DNA from 3 places in the Mesorhizobium sp. M0058 genome. Region 3 is predicted to be linked to each of the others. Evidence: predicted binding sites of a transcription regulator. Region 3 holds the regulator's gene; each other region holds the start of a gene.
The links. Region 3 encodes HrcA, which represses chaperone genes, less so after heat shock. Its sites were predicted from a motif close to GTTAGCACTCNCNNNNNGNGAGTGCTAAC; they were not measured.
Positions count from the first base shown of each region.

Region 1 (7,232 bases), on a different contig from region 3:
TTCGCTCTCGAACACTTCGAGCTGCTCGTCGCCGATACCGTCGGTGGAGTAGCTGCGCTGGAAGCTCGAATTGAACGGCACCTCGGCGACGGTCGGCGACGGGATCGTCGTGGTCATCGAGGACGAATGAAGGTTGCCGTGCACACCTTCGGAAGCCGGCTCCACCGACCAGTACCAGCCCGAATTCGGCTCCGAGAAGCGCAGGTCGCCAAGGTCGGGAGCACCGGTGAGCTGGCCGGATTCGGAAACGCCGACCGAGCCGATCAGATTGAACAGATGCGCCGACAGCAGGCTGTCGAAGCCGCGCTCGCTGGCCTGGCGGTAGAGCGTGGTGATCAGAGTGAAGATGACAATCAGGGTGAGGATCGCCCAGATCGTGGAAAAGCCGATGACGCGGAAGGCCAGCGAGCGCGGCCAGAGCCGCGCCGAAAAAGGCTTCCTTGCTGGTATGGGGAGCGGTTCCGCCTTACGCCTCCGGCTCACGCATGCGATAGCCCATGCCGCGCACGGTTTCGATCATGTCGATGCCCATCTTCTTGCGCAGCCGGCCGACAAAGACCTCGATGGTGTTGGAATCGCGGTCGAAATCCTGGTCGTAGAGATGCTCGACCAGCTCGGTGCGCGACACCACCTCGCCCATATGGTGCATCAGATACGCCAGCAGGCGGAACTCATGCGAGGTCAGCTTCAGCGGCACGCCGTTGACATCGGCCTTGGAGGCCTTGGTGTCGAGGCGCAGCGGCCCGCAAGTGAGCTCGGACGAGGCATGGCCGGCGGCGCGGCGGATCAGCGCCCTCACCCTGGCCAGCACCTCCTCGATGTGGAACGGCTTGGTGACATAGTCGTCGGCGCCGGCATCGATGCCCGACACCTTGTCGCTCCAGCGGTCGCGCGCTGTCAGGATCAGCACCGGCATCTTGCGGCCGTTGCGGCGCCAGCGCTCGACGACGCTGATGCCGTCCATCTGCGGCAGGCCTATGTCGAGCACGACGGCATCGTAGGGCTCGGTGTCGCCGAGGAAATGCCCCTCCTCGCCGTCATAGGAGCGGTCGACGACATAGCCGGCATCGACCAGCGCGTCGGCCAGTTGCCGGTTGAGATCCTTGTCATCTTCGACGACGAGTACGCGCATGATCGGTCAGGCCTGTTGATGGGTCAGCTATAGGCCGATTCCGGTGGTCTGGGAAACGACCCTGCAAGGGGGAAGATTGGATCAGTTCGCCGGGACGACGATCTCGGAGCGGCGCGGACGCTGGCCGTCCTTGCCCGGCACAAGCACGACGATGACGCAGACCTCCTGGCCGCCACGCGTCGTCTGCGAAGCCTTGGCCAGCGTGCCGCCATTCTGCTCGGCAACCTGCTGGCCGATCGCGTAGCAATCCGCCGCGGCTGCCGGCGTCGCTTGCGACGCCAACAGGCCGGCCGCTGTGAGCGCCAGTATCGCGGTTCTGACATGAGAGCGAAGCGTTTTCATGGTCGGCGTTGTAACGCAACTGTGCTGAACGTGAAATGAACGGTGAACGGGTGAAAATCCATCCCCGCAATACCCCCTGCGCGCGCAACGAATGAATGCGATCCTACTGCCCAGTCCCTCAGACCGGGCAATGGATTCATAACCGGAAAACCGGCTGCGCGGCTATGGTGTTTGCGCGCAGGTTCTCAATTCGCAGCCAGATTGGGAACAGGTCAAGGCGAGACCATTCTGGGACCGCCCTAAATAGCGCGGGAAAACGTCAAATCATCGGAGTGCGCCATGACGGATAAACACCTTGCCGACCTTTACCGGGGCTATATCGCTTGCCTGAATGCCCAGGACTGGGCGAAACTTGGAGACTTTGTCGGCGACGAGGTGCAGCACAATGGCGAAATGCTCGGCCTGTCGGGTTATCGCCGTATGCTCGAAGGCGATTTCGAGGCGATACCCGACCTCCGCTTCAACATCGAACTGCTGGTCTGCCAGCCGCCGCGCGTGGCGGCGCGCCTGCATTTCGACTGTCATCCCAAGGGCGTGCTGTTCGGCCTGCCGGTGAACGGCAAGCGCGTGTCGTTCGCTGAGAATGTTTTCTACGAATTCGGAGAGGGTCGCATCCTCGAGGTGTGGTCAGTCATCGACAAGGCCGAGATCCAGGCGCAAATCTAGGTTGCTTCAATCACTTTGCTCGGTGAGAGCGCGTATCCGCAGCACCCCGTGGTAGAGCGCCAGGTCCTCGTCGTAGCGGGCCTCGGCGAACTCCAAGGACAGGCGGGTCTGGTCGCGCGAGCCGGTGGCGAAAGCGGCGCCGTCAAGGCGCGCCCGGATGCTGTCCATGATCAGACGCGTCTCGGCCTCGCCTTGCGCCTTCGACCAGACATGCAGCGTGATGAGCTGGTCGTCATCATTGTCGGCGCCGGTGTCCAGATCGAATGCGCTGGTCCTGCCATAGGTCACATAAGGGAAGGCGGCACTGTCGGCCGCCTGCTCGCGCAACCCGGCGCCGCCGAGCAGCGCCGTCAGCGAGGCATCGCTCTTCAATCTCATGAACAAGGCTTGCAGCAAATCGCCGGGCGCCGTCATCGTCGTCTCCGTTCGCCTGTCACGCTTTGAACAACCTCAGTTTCGCGCGCAACCTAACCGCGTTGCACGGATTGCGCCAGATGACGATCCGCCTGATGGAAGGCGGCGAATCGGGCGGCATGGCCCTTTCACGGACCGGGTTCTATTTGGCATGCGGGGAGTTTCAAGAAGGGTGTTATGAGGAGCCCTGTTTTCTCCGGCAATTCGAGGTCATTTCATGCGAACGCCACCGCTGCTGCCGGCCTTTGGAAAGCTTGGCGTCAAGCCCCCGGTCGCGATTGCGGCAGCACCCGCCCTGTCGAAGAGCACCGTGGCCCTGCGCATGCGCGAGATACTTTCAATGCATGGCGGCCTGGCCTTGAAGCTGTCGGTGGTGGCCTGACAATCCTGATCCTGGCGGCGGCATTTTTCATGTCAAGGGCCTGATGCCGATATGGCAAACCGCTACGCGTTGCGCATGGACGAGCCCGAGAGCTGGACTATCTTCGACATCTTCACCGGGCAGCCTGTCGAGCTTAAGCAACAGGTAATGGTGGCCATGAATTTGCGCGATGCGGAAGCGATGGCCGACCGCCTGAACAGCCGGGACGTCAAGCGGCGGGCAAAAGCCGACCGCAAGTCCTGACGCACGCTGATCTCAGCCGCTCTGATTGCAAGACGAACGCGCGCTAGCCGAAATCTGCGGCTGTGAGCACATAAATGCTCTTGCGGGTGCGGGCGTAGGCCTTGCTGGCAATGTCATGGATGGAGCTGGACGCGGTATCGAAGGCCGCCAGATAGGTGGCTTCCGCGGTCGCCGTCCCTGATGGCGCCTTCGAGAGGGCATCGGCGGCGACAGAGAAGGAAATCTGGAACATGCCGTCATGGCCGACAAAGCGGATGCGCTTGCCGGCCTCGTCATAGAAGCGGCTTGGATTGGGGAATGTCAGGCTCATGACGTGCCCCCCTTCGGCGCGGCGGCGGCTTTCTTGACGGTAGCCCGCTTCTTCTTCGGTGTCGGGTTCAAGGCTTCCGCGACGCGGTCGGCCTCTTCCTTGGCCAGGCGCAATTCCCTGAGCCTTGCCGTCTTGATCTCCCTGGCCCTCGCTTCGGACATGTAGTCGGAGGTTGCCTTGTTGCGCTCGGCCGTCTTCTTCTGCTTGTCCATGAAGCGGGCTTCAGCTTTTTCCATGATGCTCTGATTGCCTTCGGCCATCGCCTAAATCTCCTCGTGCCTGAAATGGTGAAATCGAACTTACGATATAAATAGTCGCTTTGGCCTCGAAATTCAATTTTTCGAAATATCTAGGCGCCTCGCGACGTTTCGAATCCGGCAGACATCATAATACTTTTTAATATTTAATTTTGGCCACGAATAATTTTTGGCACTCCTATCTATCGAGTGCCAATACGCCTATAAGAACGGCGCGGTCGCCTATGCCGGCCCCAGAAAGAAGTTCTCATGAAGTTTCGGCCACTCCACGACCGCGTCGTCATCCGGCGCGCCGAAGGCGATGTCAAATCCAAGGGCGGCATCATCATTCCCGACAATGCCAAGGAAAAGCCGCAGGAAGGCGAAGTCATCGCCGTTGGGCCGGGCGCACGCGACGAAAACGGCGCGCTTGTTCCGCTCGACGTCAAGGCCGGCGACTTCATCCTGTTCGGCAAATGGTCGGGCACCGAGGTCAAGATCGACGGCGAGGACCTGCTGATCATGAAGGAAGCCGACATTATGGGCGTCATCGACAAGAGCGAGACGGCCAATATCGGCAAGAGCGGGACGGTCGTCACCGAGAAGAGCGTCAAAGCCAAGAAGGCCGCCTGACCGGCCTGGCTTTGCCAGGCTCCGGCGAGCCGCTTGCTTCACCACACCAACGGGATTGAAAAAAATGTCTGCCAAGGAAATCAAATTCGCCACCGACGCGCGCGACCGCATGCTGCGCGGCGTCGAGATCCTCACCAATGCGGTGAAGGTCACGCTCGGCCCCAAGGGCCGCAACGTCATCATCGACAAGGCCTATGGCGCGCCGCGCATCACCAAGGACGGTGTGACGGTGGCCAAGGAAATCGAGCTTGCTGACAAGTTCGAGAACATGGGCGCGCAGATGGTGCGCGAAGTGGCTTCGAAGACCAACGACCTCGCCGGTGACGGCACCACCACCGCCACGGTGCTGGCCGCATCGATCCTGCGCGAAGGCGCCAAGCTGGTTGCCGCGGGCATGAACCCGATGGACCTCAAGCGTGGCATCGACCAGGCTGTCGCCGCCGTGGTCAAGGACATCAAGGCGAAGGCCAAGAAGGTCAAGTCGTCGGCCGAGATCGCGCAGGTCGGCACCATCGCCGCCAATGGCGATGCCAGCGTCGGCGCCATGATCGCCAAGGCGATGGACAAGGTCGGCAATGACGGCGTCATCACCGTCGAGGAGGCCAAGACCGCCGACACCGAACTCGACGTCGTCGAAGGCATGCAGTTCGACCGCGGCTATCTCTCACCCTATTTCGTCACCAATGCCGACAAGATGCGCGTCGAACTGGAAGAGCCTTACGTGCTCATCCACGAGAAGAAGCTCGGCAATCTGCAGGCGATGCTGCCGATCCTCGAAGCAGTGGTGCAGAGCGGCAGGCCGTTGCTGATCATCTCGGAAGACGTCGAAGGCGAAGCACTGGCGACGCTGGTCGTCAACAAGCTGCGCGGCGGCCTCAAGGTCGCGGCCGTCAAGGCGCCGGGCTTCGGCGATCGCCGCAAGGCGATGCTGGAAGACATCGCCGTGCTGACATCGGGCCAGATGATTTCCGAGGATCTCGGCATCAAGCTCGAAAACGTCACCATCGAGATGCTTGGCCGCGCCAAGCGCGTACTGATCGAGAAGGACACCACCACGATCATCGACGGCGCCGGCACCAAGGCGACCATCCAGGCGCGCATCGCGCAGATCAAGGGCCAGATCGAGGAGACCACGTCCGATTACGATAAGGAGAAGCTGCAGGAGCGGCTGGCCAAGCTCGCCGGCGGCGTCGCCGTGATCCGCGTCGGCGGCGTCACCGAGTCTGAAGTGAAGGAAAAGAAGGACCGCATCGACGACGCGCTGAATGCGACGCGCGCGGCGGTGGAAGAAGGCATCGTGCCCGGCGGTGGCGTGGCGCTTCTGCGCGCCAGATCGGCGCTGGCCGGGCTGACTGGCGCCAATGACGATGTGACGGCAGGCATTTCGATCGTGCTCAGGGCGCTTGAAGCGCCGATCCGCCAGATCGCCGAGAATTCCGGCGTCGAAGGCTCGATCGTCGTCGGCAAGCTGTCCGACAGCAAGGACCAGAATCAGGGCTTTGACGCCCAGAACGAGGTCTATGTCGACATGATCAAGGCCGGCATCGTCGACCCGGCGAAAGTGGTGCGCACCGCGTTGCAGGACGCCGGCTCGATCGCCGCCCTTCTGATCACCGCCGAAGCGATGATCACCGACGTTCCGGCCAAGGATGCGGCGCCTGCGGGCGGCGGTGGCGGCATGGGCGGCTACTGACCATCGCCCGAAAATTGCCCGCTGGAATCTGGGCGGGCATAAATCAGAACAGGCTGCCGGGGACATTTCCCCGGCGAGCCAGGAATTTCCGTCAGTCAGTCAAGACTGTCATCAACGACAGGGAGATCGACAGATGATCACATTCGCCCCGAAGCCAAACGCTGTATCCGCGACCAAGCCGGCGGAGGAGAGCCGCTTCGATCGCATCCGCCGGATTGCCGCCGACAAGCACAGGCAGGCCGATGCCGGGCCGATTCGCCGCGAGCCGTCGAAGACCGGCGACAAGCGGCCGACGTGACGGCTGCCAACCTCACGACACCGGCAACGCTCCGCCCTCTTCGGTGCGGCGGGCAATGAACTCGTCGAGCACATCGGATGTGGCAACGGCCGACGCCGGCGGCTGGAAGTCGGCCAGCGTCCGCTTCCAGATGCCGGTGGCGCGCTCGGTGGCCGACTTCGAACCGGACTGCGTCCAGCTGCCGAAATTCGACCAATCGGCGACCAGCGGCTCGTAGAAGGCGGTGCGGTAGCGCGTCATGGTGTGGCCGGCGGAGAAGAAATGCCCGCCCGGCTGGACTTCAGCGATCGCCTCGAAGCCGATCGAATCCTCGTCGCCGGGGGTCGTAGCGCAGAGTTCGGCAACCGTCTGCAATGCCTCGATATCGGTGATCAGCTTCTCGTAGGAGACGCTGAGGCCACCCTCCAGCCAGCCCGCGGCATGGATGCAGACGGTGGCGCCGGCAAGCACCGAGCCCCACAGCGCGAACTGCGTCTCGTGCGCCGCCTGCACATCGGAAATGTTGGCCGCACTGCCGCCGCCGGACCGCCAAGGCAGGCCGGTGAAGCGCGCCAGCTGGCCGGCGCCCAGCGTCGCCTTGACGTGCTCGGGCGTGCCGAAGGCCGGTGCGCCGGACTTCATGTCGACATTGGAGGAGAAGGATCCGTAGACCACCGGTGCGCCCGGCCGCACCATCTGCGCCAGCGCGAGACCAGCCAGCGCCTCGGCATGCTGCAGCGTCAATGCGCCGGCGACGGTGATCGGCGCCATGGCGCCGGCCAGGCAGAAGGGCGTGATGACAGAGACCTGGCCGGCGCTGGCGAAGTCGATGATGCCTTGCGCCATCGGGATATCGAGCTGGCGCGGCGAATTGGTGTTGATCACGGTGTAGCAATGGACGCCG
Region 1 is NZ_JAMYUQ010000004.1:270,637-277,868, forward strand. It holds gene NKJ75_RS08825 (ATP-binding protein) at 1-483, opposite strand, end outside; gene NKJ75_RS08830 (response regulator transcription factor) at 467-1,132, opposite strand; gene NKJ75_RS08835 (hypothetical protein) at 1,214-1,474, opposite strand; gene NKJ75_RS08840 (ester cyclase) at 1,754-2,140, shown strand; gene NKJ75_RS08845 (DUF3168 domain-containing protein) at 2,147-2,554, opposite strand; gene NKJ75_RS08850 (hypothetical protein) at 2,772-2,936, shown strand; gene NKJ75_RS08855 (hypothetical protein) at 3,012-3,179, shown strand; gene NKJ75_RS08860 (DUF1488 family protein) at 3,223-3,489, opposite strand; gene NKJ75_RS08865 (hypothetical protein) at 3,486-3,749, opposite strand; gene NKJ75_RS08870 (co-chaperone GroES) at 3,996-4,358, shown strand; gene groL (chaperonin GroEL) at 4,423-6,051, shown strand; gene NKJ75_RS08880 (hypothetical protein) at 6,185-6,349, shown strand; gene NKJ75_RS08885 (trimethylamine methyltransferase family protein) at 6,362-7,232, opposite strand, start outside.
Region 1: a site for HrcA is predicted at 3,915-3,943, ahead of NKJ75_RS08870 (co-chaperone GroES). Genes of this name have one in related genera too.

Region 2 (7,232 bases), on a different contig from region 3:
TTCTGGCCGAATTGAAGAAGATCACTGAGGCCTCCGGCACGCTGCTGATCGCCGACGAGGTGATGACCGGCTGGGGACGCACCGGAACCATGTTCGCCTGCGAGCAGGCATCGATTTCTCCAGATATCCTGTGCACCTCCAAAGGCTTGACCGGCGGCACCATCCCGCTGGCCGTAACGCTTGTCACCGATGCCATCTTCCGGGCGCACTATTCCGAGGACCGGAAGAAGACGTTTTTCCATTCGAGCTCCTACGCCGCCAATCCGATTGCCTGTGCGGCAGCACTCGCCAATGTCGAGATCTGGCGCGACGAGCCAGTGGCCGAGCGGATCACGGCCTTGAGCGTGATGCAGGCCGTCGGGCTGCAACGCTTTCGGGACAATCCATATTTTGCCGACTGTCGAGCCACGGGAACGATCGCGGCGCTCGACCTGCGAACCGGTTCCGCAGGTTATCTCGCCGAGATTGGTCCGAAGCTGCGCGCTTTCTTCCTCGAGCGCGGCCTGCTTGTGCGCCCGCTCGGCAATGTCCTCTACCTTCTGCCACCCTATTGCATCGCAGACGACGAGCTCGAACGAGTCTATGACGCCATCGAGGAGGCCGGGGAACGCTTCGGGTCCAGGCCATGAGCAAGTCGTCGCGCATTCTCGGACTTGGCCATCACGTGCCTGGGCGCAAGGTGGCCAATGCCGAGATCGAGAGCAATCTCGGCCTCGAGCCGGGCTGGATCGAAAGGCGTACCGGAATCCGTTCGCGCTTCTGGGCAACGGACGAAGACACGCTGTCGGGTCTTGCCACCCGGGCTGGCGACATGGCGCTGGTGAACGCCGGTATTGCGCGCCACGACATCGGTCTGCTGTTGCTTGCCACCTCGACGCCCGACCATCTTCTGCCGCCCAGCGCGCCGCTGGTCGCACACAAGCTTGGCCTTGGCCGCGCAGGCGCGGTCGATCTGACCGGCGCCTGCGCTGGCTTCATCTATGCGCTCATGTTTGCGGACGGGTTCACCCGCCTGCATGGCAAACCAGCGCTGGTCATCGCCGCCAACATTCTCAGCCGCCGCATCAATCCAGCCGAGCGCGCGAGCTCAGTCTTGTTCGCCGATGCCGCCGGCGCCCTGGTGATCGGTCAGTGCGATGATGCTGATCGGGGCATTCTCGGTGCCTCGGTGGCTTCGGACGGCTCGCGCTACGGGCTGATCCAGATTCCCGCAGGAGGAAGCAACACGCCGTTCCATGGCGACCTCGACCTCGGGCAGACCCGGATGACGATGACCGACGGGCCCGAAATATTCGCAAAGGCTGTCGAGATGATGACCGATTGCTCGACAACCGCGCTAGCCGCTGCGGGAGTGCGGCCACACAATGTCGGCCGGTTTGTGCCGCATCAGGCCAATACTCGGATTTTCGGCGCGGTCGGAAGAAACCTCGGCATTGCTGACCAAGCAATTGTCAAGACGATTGCCGAATACGGCAACTCTTCGGCCGCGACGGTCCCGCTGTCGCTCTCGCTCGCCAACCAGATGAAGCCATTCCAGCCAGGAGAGAAAATCCTTCTGGCGGCGGCCGGTGCGGGTCTCAGCGGCGGCGCTCTCGTGGTTGGAATCTAGTCGGCCGGCTCACGCGCGCAGGACTGGTCATGAATGGCAATAGGTGCAACAGAACCAATGCCAAAATGGCCTTCTGAAGCTCGACATGACCAAGCTGACGCAGCACGACCCGTGCGAGCCTCTGGATGAGTTCAAATGCAACACCCGTTGCACCAACCGTACCATCTGAATAAAGCTCAATTACAAAGGGTGAGCCGCCCCATATATGTCGGATACCCGACATTGTTCACATAAAAGGCTCGATGCTTACACGCTCTTTTCTGGCTGCTCTTTGCTGTCTTCTCTTTTCTCTTTGCTCTTTGCTCTTCCGTCTTGACTAGCAGGAGCCTGCGGCTTATCTCATTGCCGCGTTAGCACTCGCTTCGGCTGAGTGCTAGGCATGCTCCGGCAACGGAGCACCGTTCAACATCCGCACCAAGGAAATCCAAAAATGGCAAAGTCGAATTTCCGGCCGCTGCATGACCGCGTGGTCGTACGCCGGGTCGAATCCGAATCCAAGACCGCCGGCGGGATCATCATCCCGGATACGGCAAAGGAAAAGCCGCAGGAAGGCGAGATCATCGCCGTCGGCTCCGGCGCTCGCGACGAAGCCGGCAAGCTGGTCCCGCTGGACGTCAAGGCCGGCGACCGCATCCTGTTCGGCAAGTGGTCGGGCACCGAAGTCAAGCTCAATGGCGAAGACCTTCTGATCATGAAGGAATCCGACATTATGGGCATCATCGGCTGATTATCGGCCTCACCGTCAACTGAATTTCGGGCTTGATCGCAAGCCCCTGCCAGGAGCTAAAAATGGCTGCTAAAGACGTAAAATTCTCCCGCGATGCCCGCGAGCGCATGCTTCACGGCATCAACATCCTCGCCGACGCGGTGAAGGTCACGCTCGGTCCCAAGGGCCGCAACGTCGTCATCGACAAGTCGTTCGGCGCACCGCGCATCACCAAGGACGGCGTCACCGTCGCCAAGGAAATCGAACTTTCCGACAAGTTCGAAAACATGGGCGCGCAGATGATCCGCGAAGTTGCTTCGAAGACCAACGACATCGCCGGTGATGGCACCACGACCGCGACCGTTCTGGCGCAGTCGATCGTCCAGGAAGGTAACAAGGCGGTTGCCGCCGGCATGAACCCGATGGACCTGAAGCGCGGCATCGACCTGGCCGTGACCGAAGTCGTCGCGGCTCTCGGCAACGCTGCCAAGAAGATCAAGACCTCCGAGGAAGTTGCCCAGGTCGGCACGATCGCCGGCAATGGCGACGAGTCGGTCGGCAAGATGATCGCCGAAGCGATGCAGAAGGTCGGCAACGAAGGCGTCATCACGGTTGAAGAAGCCAAGACCGCCGAGACCGAGCTGGAAGTCGTCGAAGGCATGCAGTTCGACCGCGGCTATCTCTCGCCCTACTTCGTCACCAACGCCGACAAGATGGTTGCCGAGCTCGAGGACGTCTACATCCTCCTGCACGAGAAGAAGCTGTCCAACCTCCAGGCCATGCTGCCGGTTCTCGAAGCCGTCGTGCAGACCTCCAAGCCGCTGCTCATCATCTCGGAAGACGTCGAAGGCGAGGCTCTGGCCACGCTGGTCGTCAACAAGCTGCGCGGCGGCCTGAAGATCGCCGCCGTCAAGGCGCCGGGCTTCGGTGATCGCCGCAAGGCCATGCTGGAAGACATCGCCATCCTGACCGGTGGCCAGGTCATCTCGGAAGACCTCGGCATCAAGCTCGAGAATGTCGGCCTCAACATGCTCGGCCGCGCCAAGAAGGTGTCGATCTCCAAGGAGAACACCACCATCGTCGACGGCGCCGGCAAGAAGGACGAGATCCAGGGCCGCGTTGCCCAGATCAAGCAGCAGATCGAAGAGACCACGTCGGACTACGACAAGGAGAAGCTGCAGGAACGTCTGGCGAAGCTCGCCGGCGGCGTTGCGGTGATCCGCGTCGGCGGCGCGACGGAAGTCGAAGTCAAGGAAAAGAAGGACCGCGTCGATGACGCCCTCAACGCGACCCGCGCGGCCGTGGAAGAAGGCATCGTTGCAGGCGGCGGCGTCGCACTGCTGCGCGCTTCGGCCAACATCAAGGTCACCGGCGTCAATGCCGACCAGGCTGCCGGCATCAACATCGTTCGTCGTGCACTGCAGGCTCCGGCCCGTCAGATCGCTTCGAACGCAGGTGCTGAAGCTTCGATCGTCGCCGGCAAGATCCTCGACAACAAGGGCGCGACCTACGGCTACAACGCCCAGACCGGCGAGTATGGCGACATGATCGCCATGGGCATCGTCGACCCGGTCAAGGTCGTTCGCACCGCTCTCCAGGACGCGGCTTCGGTCGCCGGCCTGCTCGTCACCACCGAAGCCATGATCGCGGAGGCTCCCAAGAAGGAGTCGGCCGGCGGCGGCATGCCTGGTGGTATGCCCGGCGGTGGCATGGGCGGCATGGGCGGGATGGGCGGTATGGATTTTTAATCCAGCCCCTATCAACTTACAGCGGACAGGGCGGCAGCAATGCCGCCCTGTCCTTGTGTGCCGAACATGATCGACACCTTGGAGGTGCAGTCCCAGAGGATCTCGTTCGAACCTTGCGCACCAACGCAATAGGAGGAAAAACGCTCGGCCGATTTGGAGTTGAAGGATTTCGCTCAGCAGCGGAACAGTTGGGTAGGAACCAAGACAAGAGGTGGCCTCGACCTACAAATTTGCTGGCCTTCAGCGGTATGGATGTCTCTGAGGCGTCATCTGAGGAGGACGAGAAACGCGGCTGAGGCGATCCCTGCCGACGCCATGCTCGACCACGCGGCCCTTTCGCCAATAGCGGTCATGCAGCGTCAGCCATAGCAGCGCCAGGCCAGTCTCATCGATCTTTGCCCTCGCGATAGTCGAGTCAAGATTTTGGCGCGCACGCCGCCGCAAATCCTGCGGCCGAGTGCCGATTGTGACGCAACCCAGCACCACAGGATGGGCGGCTCGTTCTCTCGGGCAAAAGATACTCCCTGTCTTAGCTTCGGCGTTGTGTGCTTGCCCTCACCTGGGGGGTATACATCAGGCCCTGTTTATCGAGAAAGCATCGAATGCGGCAGCGACAGCGCGAATCCCAAAGCGATGCTCCCGCCGTGCGCGGACAAAACCGTTTTCGCAGTCCACTATCCCGTCCTCGGCCAGCATCGCCAAGCGCTCAGCTGAATCGAGAAGACGGATCGGATCAGATCCGTGGGCGGCACAGATTGCCGGCACGTCAGCCTCTAAATCGCACATTAATCGCTCGATGATTGCGGCTCGCACGCGGTCGTCGTCTGTGAGGCGATAGCCCTTCGATGTCGCCAGTCGGCCAGCTGCGATGTGCTGGATGTAGAAATCCCGTGTAACTTCGTTTTGGACGTACCCTTCGCCCATGCGGCCGATAGCGGACGCGCCGAAACCGATCAGGGTTCTGCAGGTGTCGGCCGAGTAGCCCAACGAGTTACGCCGCAGGCGACCGGTTTCCTGTGCCAGCGCGAGCTCGTCGTGCGGCAAGGCGAAATGGTCGAGCCCGATCTCTCGGTAGCCGGCGGCAATCAGCGTCACGGCGACAGCCGCATACTGTTCAGCGCGGGCAGCGCTGTCGGGAAGAAATTCCTCATCGATGAGGCACTGATTCTTTATTTGTGATGGGATGTGCGAGTAGCCGAACAAGGCAAGTCGGTCGGGGCGCATGGCGACCGCCGCCCTCACTGTTTCGACGCACGACTCCACCGTTTGACGCGGCAGGCCGTAGATGAGGTCGAAGTTGATCCGGTTTACTCCATGCCGGCGCAGCATTTCCAGGGCAGCCGACGTCTGGGCCTCGCTCTGGATTCGGTTGACCGCTTTTTGAACAATGGGATCGAAGCTCTGGACGCCCAGGCTAGCGCGGTTGACGCCGGCCGCTCCCAAGGCTTCTGCCATTTCGGGCGTGAACGTGCGTGGATCGATCTCGATGGCGACCGTAGCTGTTTTCGAGATGGCGAAGCGGCGTCGCAGGAACTCCATCAGAGCGAGGAACTCGGCTGGTCCGATGAGAGACGGCGTTCCGCCGCCGAAATGTATGTCGCTCACGGGCAGCGTCTTCGGCACTCGCTCCGAAACCAGACGGATCTCGTCACGCACCGCCGCCAGATAGTTGAGGATGGGCGCATCATGGCGGGTGATGGTGGTTGGGAATCCGCAATACCAGCAGGCTGATCGGCAGAACGGAACGTGCAGATAGAGTGACACCGGATCATCAGCCGGCAAGTTCCCGAGCCATTCCTCATAAGCCTCGGCCCCGACCGCCGCAGAGAACTCCGACACAGTGGGATAGATAGTGTACCAAGGCAGCCGGGCCTCTCGATATTTCGTGGTCTGCAAAGGCACAATCCCATACTGATAACAACCAACCCTACCCACCGCGCCCGCCTGGGTCCTTGCGCTATGTCAGTCCGTTCCGTTTGGGCTCGAATCTAGATCTTTTTAGCAATGGGCCACAGGCGCCGCTGCCCATCACTTCGCGCTACGGCACCCTGAACGCCGTTTACGAGGCCCCGGACGCCGATGACTGGGAATCGACCACTACGCGTCGACGCTCCGAGCGTCCGGCCGGCTCCGGGCCCTCAAGCGGCTCTTCGCGCCGACGCCGGGGGGCAAGGACCTCCTTGACCAGGGCGCCAGCGTCGATTTGGTGTTGCCGGTGGCAAGCGTGACGGATCCGCTCTTCAATCGGATCCTGGGGGGACTGGCGCCCCTCAAAACCGGTGGCGCGGAACGAGCCCCGATCTGCATCTTGAAAGGCGCGATTACCAGCCGATGTAGCGCAGCCAGTCGCGGAGCTGCTTCTCAAGGTTAGCACGCGAGATCTTGGCGGGCTTCGGGATCACGCCGCTTGGTTTGCGACCCGCAGACGCTGGTATGCGAACCAGTCGCCGAGTTCACCCTCGACGGCGTATGTCTTTGGCGCGACGGACGTCGGCCCGCGACGCCAGTGAAGCAGAAGCCCAGCGCCGACAGCGGACCGCCTCGCGCGCCGCTGCCGGTAAATCTGACAACGCCCATGCGGCCCCTGAACGATCAGCTGGCCGACCTCCTGAAAGGTCGTCTCGATGATAAGAAGATGGTGGCCTTCGGCTCGGGCGGCACAGGGCTAAGAGCGAAGCGCCGCAATCCAACCCTGACAGGGCTGATCCAGCGCGACAGCAATGGGCTAGCCGCGCCCGGCTGGTGGCATCTCGAGAGCTATGCCTCCGAGCACTATTTCGTGCTGGAGGGTGACGAGGAATCCTCGGGCTCCGAAGGCCCATTCCACAATGACCGCATCCGCATCGAGGTCGAGATTGGCGACAGCCCCTTCGTGGACGAGGATGCCGCCCCAACGACTGCCGACGATGGGCTCCTGGTCCCGGCGCCGCCGGATACATCAACATGGACGACCTGCGCGAGCACAAGAAGCTCGCTCTGCGCCAAGCCGCATGACCAGCATCATGGCCGCCCCATTTTGCAGAACTTGACGCACACAACCGGCGGAGCTGCCTTGCCGAGCACCTCGACTAGCTTGCGATCACGCCCTTTGCTCCTTTGCAATCGGGCGACGGCGCCCAGATGGGAGCAACATGACGAACGCGCCTTCGGCGCCTCTGAGCGCTAGCCG
Region 2 is NZ_JAMYUQ010000003.1:46,447-53,678, reverse strand. It holds gene NKJ75_RS05475 (adenosylmethionine--8-amino-7-oxononanoate transaminase) at 1-629, shown strand, start outside; gene bioZ (3-oxopimeloyl-[acyl-carrier-protein] synthase BioZ) at 626-1,609, shown strand; gene groES (co-chaperone GroES) at 2,040-2,336, shown strand; gene groL (chaperonin GroEL) at 2,399-4,063, shown strand; gene hemN (oxygen-independent coproporphyrinogen III oxidase) at 4,637-5,959, opposite strand; gene NKJ75_RS05450 (hypothetical protein) at 6,639-7,229, shown strand.
Region 2: a site for HrcA is predicted at 1,959-1,987, ahead of groES (co-chaperone GroES). Genes of this name have one in related genera too.

Region 3 (7,232 bases):
AGGACCACCCTCACTTCGTCATCACGGGCGAGCAAGGAGCGAAGCGACGCGGCGCAGACTCGAGGATGACGAACGCGTGGTTGCGAAGCCCCCATAGTTCAATCGAGATATCGCGAAGCCCGTGCCTTCAGAAGGTCGATCAACTCCGGATCCATGGATCCGTAGTCATCCGGGATGTCGAGGCAGATGACGCGGGCCTTCTTCAGGCTCTCCTTGAATTCTTCTGCAGCTTGGTGCGGTGCGCTTTTTCCATCACGAAGACGATGTCGGCCCAGGCGACCAGTTCATGCGTCAGCGGCGTGTCTGCATCGTGATTGGTGCCGGCCGACTCGACCTCGATATCCCTACGTTTGGAGAACACCTGCTCGGCGGTCGGGCTGCGCAAGCGGTTCTGGCTGCAGACGAACAGGACGTTCTTCACCGACTACTCATCCCAGATCTTACGCAGATTTTTGCTGAGAGGGATGTACTGATCAAATGTGAGTCCATTCAGATCAAACTCGAGCAACTCATCCTTGGCGATTCCGCGAAGCTTATTTCCAATATATGTTATGAAACTGAGGACAACGCTGAATTCGCTCAAGTGGGTCAATTTTAGTTTCGATGTGACCGTTGCGTTCCTGATGAAAATCGCCTGAGCCTCAAAGAGGTCGTCTTGCTCTGGAGATCTCAAGATTTCGGTCAATCCAAACTCGAACACATCATCCGTGTTCAATGTCATCAAGGTCTCGTGGATCAGGAACGTCATCGCAGGAGTCACCTCGGATGCGGCGCTGGCACGCCAGCGGTTCAACAAGTCGACTTTCTAACATCCTTGCTCAAGCCGATAAATCGTCCAACAGCCCGGCCATTTGCCCTGTGGGCTCACCGCGCCAAATCCGCCACCACGGCATCGAGCACGATCATGCCGGCTGGCGTGGCGCGTAGCCTGGCATTGCCGATCGGCGCCACCAGCCCCTCATCCTGCAGCACGGTCAGCCGGGCGCTCGACAGGCCGCGCCCGGAAAACGCCTCGTAGCGGGAAAGGTCGATGCCTTCGGCCAACCTCAGCCCCATCAGCAGGAACTCGTCGGCCTCTTCGGAGCGCGTCAGGATCTCGCCGCCGGTGACGCCATGGCCCCTGGCCTCCACCAGATTGGCCCAGGTCTCCGGCATCCGCTCGGCGATCGTCACGGTGCGGTGGCCGTTCTCGATAAAGCGGCCATGCGCGCCCGGTCCGACGCCGACATATTCGCCATAGCGCCAATAGGTCAGATTGTGCCGGCTCTCGGCGCCCGGCCTGGCGTGGTTGGAAATCTCATAGGCCGGCAGGCCATGCGCTGCGGTGATCTCCTGCGTCAGCGCATAGAGATCGGCGGCCCGGTCATTATCGGGGATGATGAATTTGTTCGCCGCATGAAGGGCATGGAACGGCGTGCCTTCTTCGATGGTCAGCTGGTAGAGCGACAGATGGTCGGCGGCATGGCCGATCGCCTGTTCGAGCTCCGCCTGCCAGTCATCCAGCGTCTGGCCGGGGCGGGCGTAGATCAGGTCGAAGGAAAGTCTTGGGAATATGTCCCGTGCCAGGCCAATTGCATGCAGCGCCTCGTCGACATTGTGCAGCCGGCCGAGGAAGCGCAGATCCTTGTCGTTCAGCGCCTGCACGCCGAGCGACACACGGTTGACGCCGGCGGCGCGGTAGCCGCGAAATCGCTCGGCCTCGACCGAGGACGGATTGGCTTCCAGCGTCACCTCGATGCCGTCGGGCACCGTCCAGTTCTTCGCCACGGCGTCCAGCACCGCCGCCACCGTCTGCGGCTGCATCAGCGACGGTGTGCCGCCGCCGAGAAAGATACTGGTCACTTCGCGCGGCCCGGTCCGCTCGCTCATGGTCTTCAGCTCGTTCTCGAAGGCGCGGGCAAAGCGCTCCTGGTCGACCGGCTGGTGACGGACATGGCTGTTGAAGTCGCAATACGGGCATTTGGCCGCGCAGAACGGCCAATGGATGTAGACCCCGAAGCCCGGGCTGCGGTCCAGCGACATTAAGCTGAGCCTAACCTGGCGCGGGCGAATTTCTGGAAGGCGCGGGCGCGGTGCGACAGCGCCGTCGGCTGACCGGGCTTCCAGCCGTGTTTTTCCTCAGCGCTCATCTCGCCGAACGTCTTGTCGAAACCGTCGGGCAAAAACACCGGGTCGTAGCCGAAGCCCAGTTCGCCGCGCGGCGGCCACACCAGCGTTCCCTCAGCTTCGCCGCGATAATATTCAGCCTCGCCATTGGGGAAGGCCAGGCAGATGACGGCGACGAACCGCCCCTTGCGCTGCGCTGGCTTGGCGGCGCCGACCTCCTGCAAGGCCACTTCGGTGCGCTGCATGGCCATCCCGAAGTCGCGGCTGCCATCGGGAGCTTCGGCCCAATTGGCGGTGTAGACGCCGGGGGCGCCGTCGAGCGCGTCGACGCACAGGCCCGAATCGTCCGACAGCGCCGGCAGGCCGGTCGCCTTAGCCGCGGCGAAGGCCTTGATGTAGGCGTTTTCCTCGAAGGTGGTGCCGGTCTCCTCCGGTTCCGGCAGGCCGTAGTCCTTGGCCGACTTCGCCTCGAAGCCGAACGGACCCATCAAATCGGCGAATTCGCGCAGCTTGCCTTCATTGTGGCTGGCAACGACGATCTTCTTTCCATCGAGAGAATGCATCAAAGGCCCCAGATCCTTGGCTCGGCGAATTCGATCGAATTGCCCGAGGGGTCGCGTATGTAGATCGAGCGCCCGCCCTGCGGCCATTCGAATTCGCTTTCGATGGCGATGTTTTTCGCCTCAAGTTGCGCCTTCCACTGTGCGAGTTCATCCTCACTTGCGGCAAAGCAGAGATGGCCCTCGCCGACCGTGCCATGCGGCGGCACTTTCAGCCGCGCATCGGGCGCCGGCGGGATTTTGGTGGCTTCGGCGTTGAAGATGAGCAGCACGCCCGGGCCGCAGCGGAAGAAGAGATGGCGGCCGTCGACCTTGCCGAGGAGAGGGAGGCCGAGGACATCGGAGTAGAAGGTCTCGGCAGCGGCGAGATCCGTGACGTAAAGCGCTGACTCAAGAATAGCGGAGGGGTGCATCAGGCACCCCCCTCTGCCCTGCCGGGCATCCCCCCCGCAAGGGGGGAGATTGGCAGTTCCGCTGGCGGCGTCTCAACGTTGATGGTTGGCGAAAACGGTAGCGACCTCTGATCTCCCCCCTTGCGGGGGAGATGGCCGGCAGGCCAGAGGGGGGTGTGAAGGATCGCCGACGTCATCACGTTAAATTCAATCAAGCCACAGCCATCTGCTGCAAGCTCACCAGCCGCTGAATGCCCTTCTTTGCCAGGCCCATCAGCTCCGCGAACTGCCCTTCCGAGAACGGCTCGCCCTCGGCGGTGCCCTGGATCTCGACGATGCCGCCCTTGCCGGTCATGACGAAATTGGCGTCGGTGCCGGCAGACGAATCCTCGATATAGTCGAGGTCGATGACCGGCTGGCCGTCATGGATGCCGCAGGAAATTGCCGCGACATGATCTTTCAGCACCTTGGCAACCCTGGCCATCTGCCGCGCTTCCATCCAGCGCAGGCAATCGTAAAGCGCCACCCAGCCGCCGGTGATCGACGCCGTGCGGGTGCCGCCATCGGCCTGGATGACGTCGCAGTCGACGGTGATCTGCTGTTCGCCCAGCGCCTGCAGGTCGACAACGGCGCGCAAGGAGCGGCCGATCAGCCGCTGGATTTCCAGCGTGCGGCCGCCTTGCTTGCCGGCCGAAGCTTCACGGCGCATGCGCTCGCCGGTCGAACGCGGCAGCATGCCGTATTCCGCCGTCACCCAGCCCTTGCCGGAATTGCGCATCCAGCCCGGCACCTTTTCCTCCAGGCTCGCCGTGCACAACACATGCGTGTCGCCGAATTTCACCAGGCACGAGCCTTCGGCGTGTTTGGAGACGCCGCGCTCGAAGGAGATGGCGCGCATTTCGTCGGCTTGGCGTTTAGAAGGGCGCATCGAGGCCTCTTTCTGTTCTTTTACGGTTGCGTCGGCGGCTTGTAGACGCATGCAGCCCATGGCGCAAAGGAAAAGGCCGGGCGATCTGGCACAGACGCCGGGTTGCGCGGGGGCGATGGAAGTCTATATCCTTGAGCCGGAGGTTTTTGGCTCGAATGACCAAGGCAGTCACCGAACCCAGTCTGCTGGCGCCCGCGCTGCAATCGCTCGACATGCGTTCGCGCGACATTTTCCGGCGCATCGTCGAATCCTATCTGAAGGACGGTGAGCCTGTGGGATCGCGCAGCCTGTCGCGCATCCTGCCGTCGTCGCTGTCGCCGGCGACCATCCGCAACGTGATGAGCGACCTCGAGCATCTCGGCCTGATCTATGCCCCGCACATCTCGGCCGGGCGCCTGCCGACCCAGACCGGCCTGCGCTTCTTCGTCGATGCCTTCATGGAGCTTGGCGATCTCTCCGACGAGGAACGCCGGGTCATCGAGGCGCAGGTGCGCGCCTCCGGCTCGGGCGCGACGCTGGAACACATGCTGACCGAGGCCAGCCAGATGCTGTCGGGCATGTCGCGCGGCGCCGGCCTGGTGCTCGCCACCAAGAACGAGGTGGCGCTGAAGCACATCGAGTTCATCCAGCTCGAGCCGACCAAGGCGCTGGCGGTGATGGTGTCGCAGAATGGCGATGTCGAGAACCGCGTCGTCGACCTGCCGGCCGGCATCACCGTCTCGCAGCTGCACGAGGCCTCCAACTTCCTCAACGCCCATATCAGGGGCCGCACGCTCGCCGAGGCGCGCATCGAGATCGCCCGCATCAAGGACGAGACCAGGGCAGCGCTGGACACGCTGTCGCAGGATCTGGTCGAGAAAGGCCTGGCGGTGTGGGCCGGCGCCGATAGCGGCCTGCCGGCGCGCCTTATCGTGCGAGGCCGCGCCAATTTGCTCGAAAACGTCACCGCCCAGGCCGATATCGAATTGCTGCGCCACCTGTTCGAGGATCTGGAGACGCAGGACGGGCTGATCCAGCTGCTCGACCTCGCCGAGGACGGCCCCGGCGTGCGGATCTTCATCGGCTCGGAAAACAAGCTGTTCTCGCTCTCCGGCTCGTCGCTGGTCGTGGCGCCTTACCGCGACAAGGACGCCCGCGTCGTCGGCGCGCTCGGCGTCATCGGCCCGACCAGGCTGAATTATGCCCGCATCGTGCCTATGGTCGACTACACTGCGCAATTGATTACCCGGATGTTAAGATAATTCGAAAGCCGGGATCACCGTAAAGGAGGGCGCAGAATGGCGCTTGAATCGTTCAAGGCCCAGATCAGCATGCTGCTCGAAGAAATGGTCAACCAGCCGGAGGACGAGCACGAAATCCAGGAGCAGCTGCGCGAAAAACTGCGCGAAATGCGCGCCATGGGCTTGCCGCTGCCGGAAGATCTCGTCGCATTGGAAAAGCGTCTCGACGACGATCTCGACGTCGAAGAGGAAAGTTGAGCGGTTCTCTCGTCGAATCTGCGCGCGCGCACGCTTCTCTTTTGCGGCGGCCGCACAATATCTCCCTTGTCGTGACGCGCCGACGGCGCGAGTTCGAGGAGAACAGCATGATCCGGATTGCCGGCTTCGCAGGCCTTGCCCTGCTTCTGGCCACCAGCGCCTTCGCCCAGCAGGCCGATCAACCGCTGCTGACCGGCAAGGACGCTTTCGGCGACTGGAAGGCCGACAAGCCAGGTGTGCGCCGGCTGATCAAGCCGGATGATCTGAAAAGACCCAACATCACCGGATCCGCCTCCAACAGCGCCGGCCTCGGCGATCGGCCCGAGGGCGCGAAGCCCGTCCTGCCGCCTGGGTTTTCGGCCGAACTGGTTGCTTCCGGCATTTCCAATCCGCGGGTCGTGCGCGTGGCGCCGAACGGCGACCTGTTCGTCGCCGACAGTGACGCCAACCAGATCCGCGTCTATCGGCTGGCCAAGGGTAGCGCGAAGCCGGCCGAAGAGGGCATTTTTGCCGACAATCTCAACCAGCCCTATGGCATCGCCTTCTACCCGCCTGGCGACAAGCCGCAATGGGTCTACGTCGCCAACAACGACAGCGTGGTCCGCTACGCCTACCGCGACGGCGACCTTAAAGCCTCCGGCGAACCGGAGACGATTGTCTCCGACATCCCTACCGGCGGCCACTGGACCCGCGATATCGCCTTCTCGCCGGACGGGAAGACGCTGTATCTCTCGGTCGGCTCCGGATCGAACGTCGCGGAGGGCATGCAGAAGGCACCGAAGGGCGGCCTTGACGCCTGGGCAAAATCACAGCCACTCGGCGCCACCTGGGGTTCCGAGGATGGCCGTGCCGACGTGCTGGCCTTCGGCCCCGACGGCAAGAATGGCCGCATCCTCGCTACCGGCCTGCGCAATTGCTCGGGCATGACCGTGCAGCCGGCCACCGGCGCGCTGTGGTGTGTCGTCAACGAGCGCGACGGTCTCGGCGACGATGTGCCGTTCGAATATGCCACCTCAGTCAAGGACGGCGCCTTCTATGGCTGGCCCTGGTATTATATCGGCGCCAACGAGGACCCGCGTCACGAGGGCGCGCGCCCAGACCTCGCCGGCTCGGTCACCGTGCCCGACGTGCTGATGCAGGCGCATTCGGCGCCGCTCAACATCGCCTTCTATGACGGCGGCAATTTCCCGGCAGAGTACAAGGGTGACGCCTTCGTCGCCCTGCACGGCTCCTGGAACCGTGGTATGAGGACCGGCTACAAGGTGGTGCGGCTGAGATTCAGCGACGGCAAGCCGACCGGCGAGTACCAGGATTTCATCACCGGCTTCGTCCTCTCCGACGACGCCGTCTGGGGCCGGCCGGTCGGCGTCGCGGTGGCCAAGGACGGCGCGCTTATCGTCACCGAGGATGGCAACGGCACCATCTGGCGCATCACCCATGTCGATGGCCCATCCTGAGCCGGCGAACAGCGCAATCCGGCCCTAATGCACGTCCCGATGGATCACCTTGGGATAGGTATGGATCACCTCGGCCGATGAGACGCGGTCATCAAAACCGGTATCCCTGAGATTGAAGAGCCCGACCGAGCCGAAGGACTTCTTCGCCCCTTGCGCGAAGCGGCTGTCGCTGAAATCGTGCTCGTAAAGGCTCACCGTGACGTGGCCGGCATTGAGCTTCGGCACGTAAACACTGCTGATGGTGTCGTTGGCGACGCCCAGTTGGTTGATGTGGAAGCGATAGAGGTCCTGCACCATGCGCCGAGCCGCAT
Region 3 is NZ_JAMYUQ010000012.1:120,792-128,023, reverse strand. It holds partial or broken gene NKJ75_RS21645 (low molecular weight protein tyrosine phosphatase family protein) at 99-421, opposite strand; gene NKJ75_RS21640 (hypothetical protein) at 425-793, opposite strand; gene hemW (radical SAM family heme chaperone HemW) at 865-2,022, opposite strand; gene rdgB (RdgB/HAM1 family non-canonical purine NTP pyrophosphatase) at 2,022-2,669, opposite strand; gene NKJ75_RS21625 (VOC family protein) at 2,669-3,079, opposite strand; gene rph (ribonuclease PH) at 3,270-3,986, opposite strand; gene hrcA (heat-inducible transcriptional repressor HrcA) at 4,142-5,227, shown strand; gene NKJ75_RS21610 (hypothetical protein) at 5,264-5,464, shown strand; gene NKJ75_RS21605 (PQQ-dependent sugar dehydrogenase) at 5,572-6,921, shown strand; gene NKJ75_RS21600 (hypothetical protein) at 6,946-7,232, opposite strand, start outside.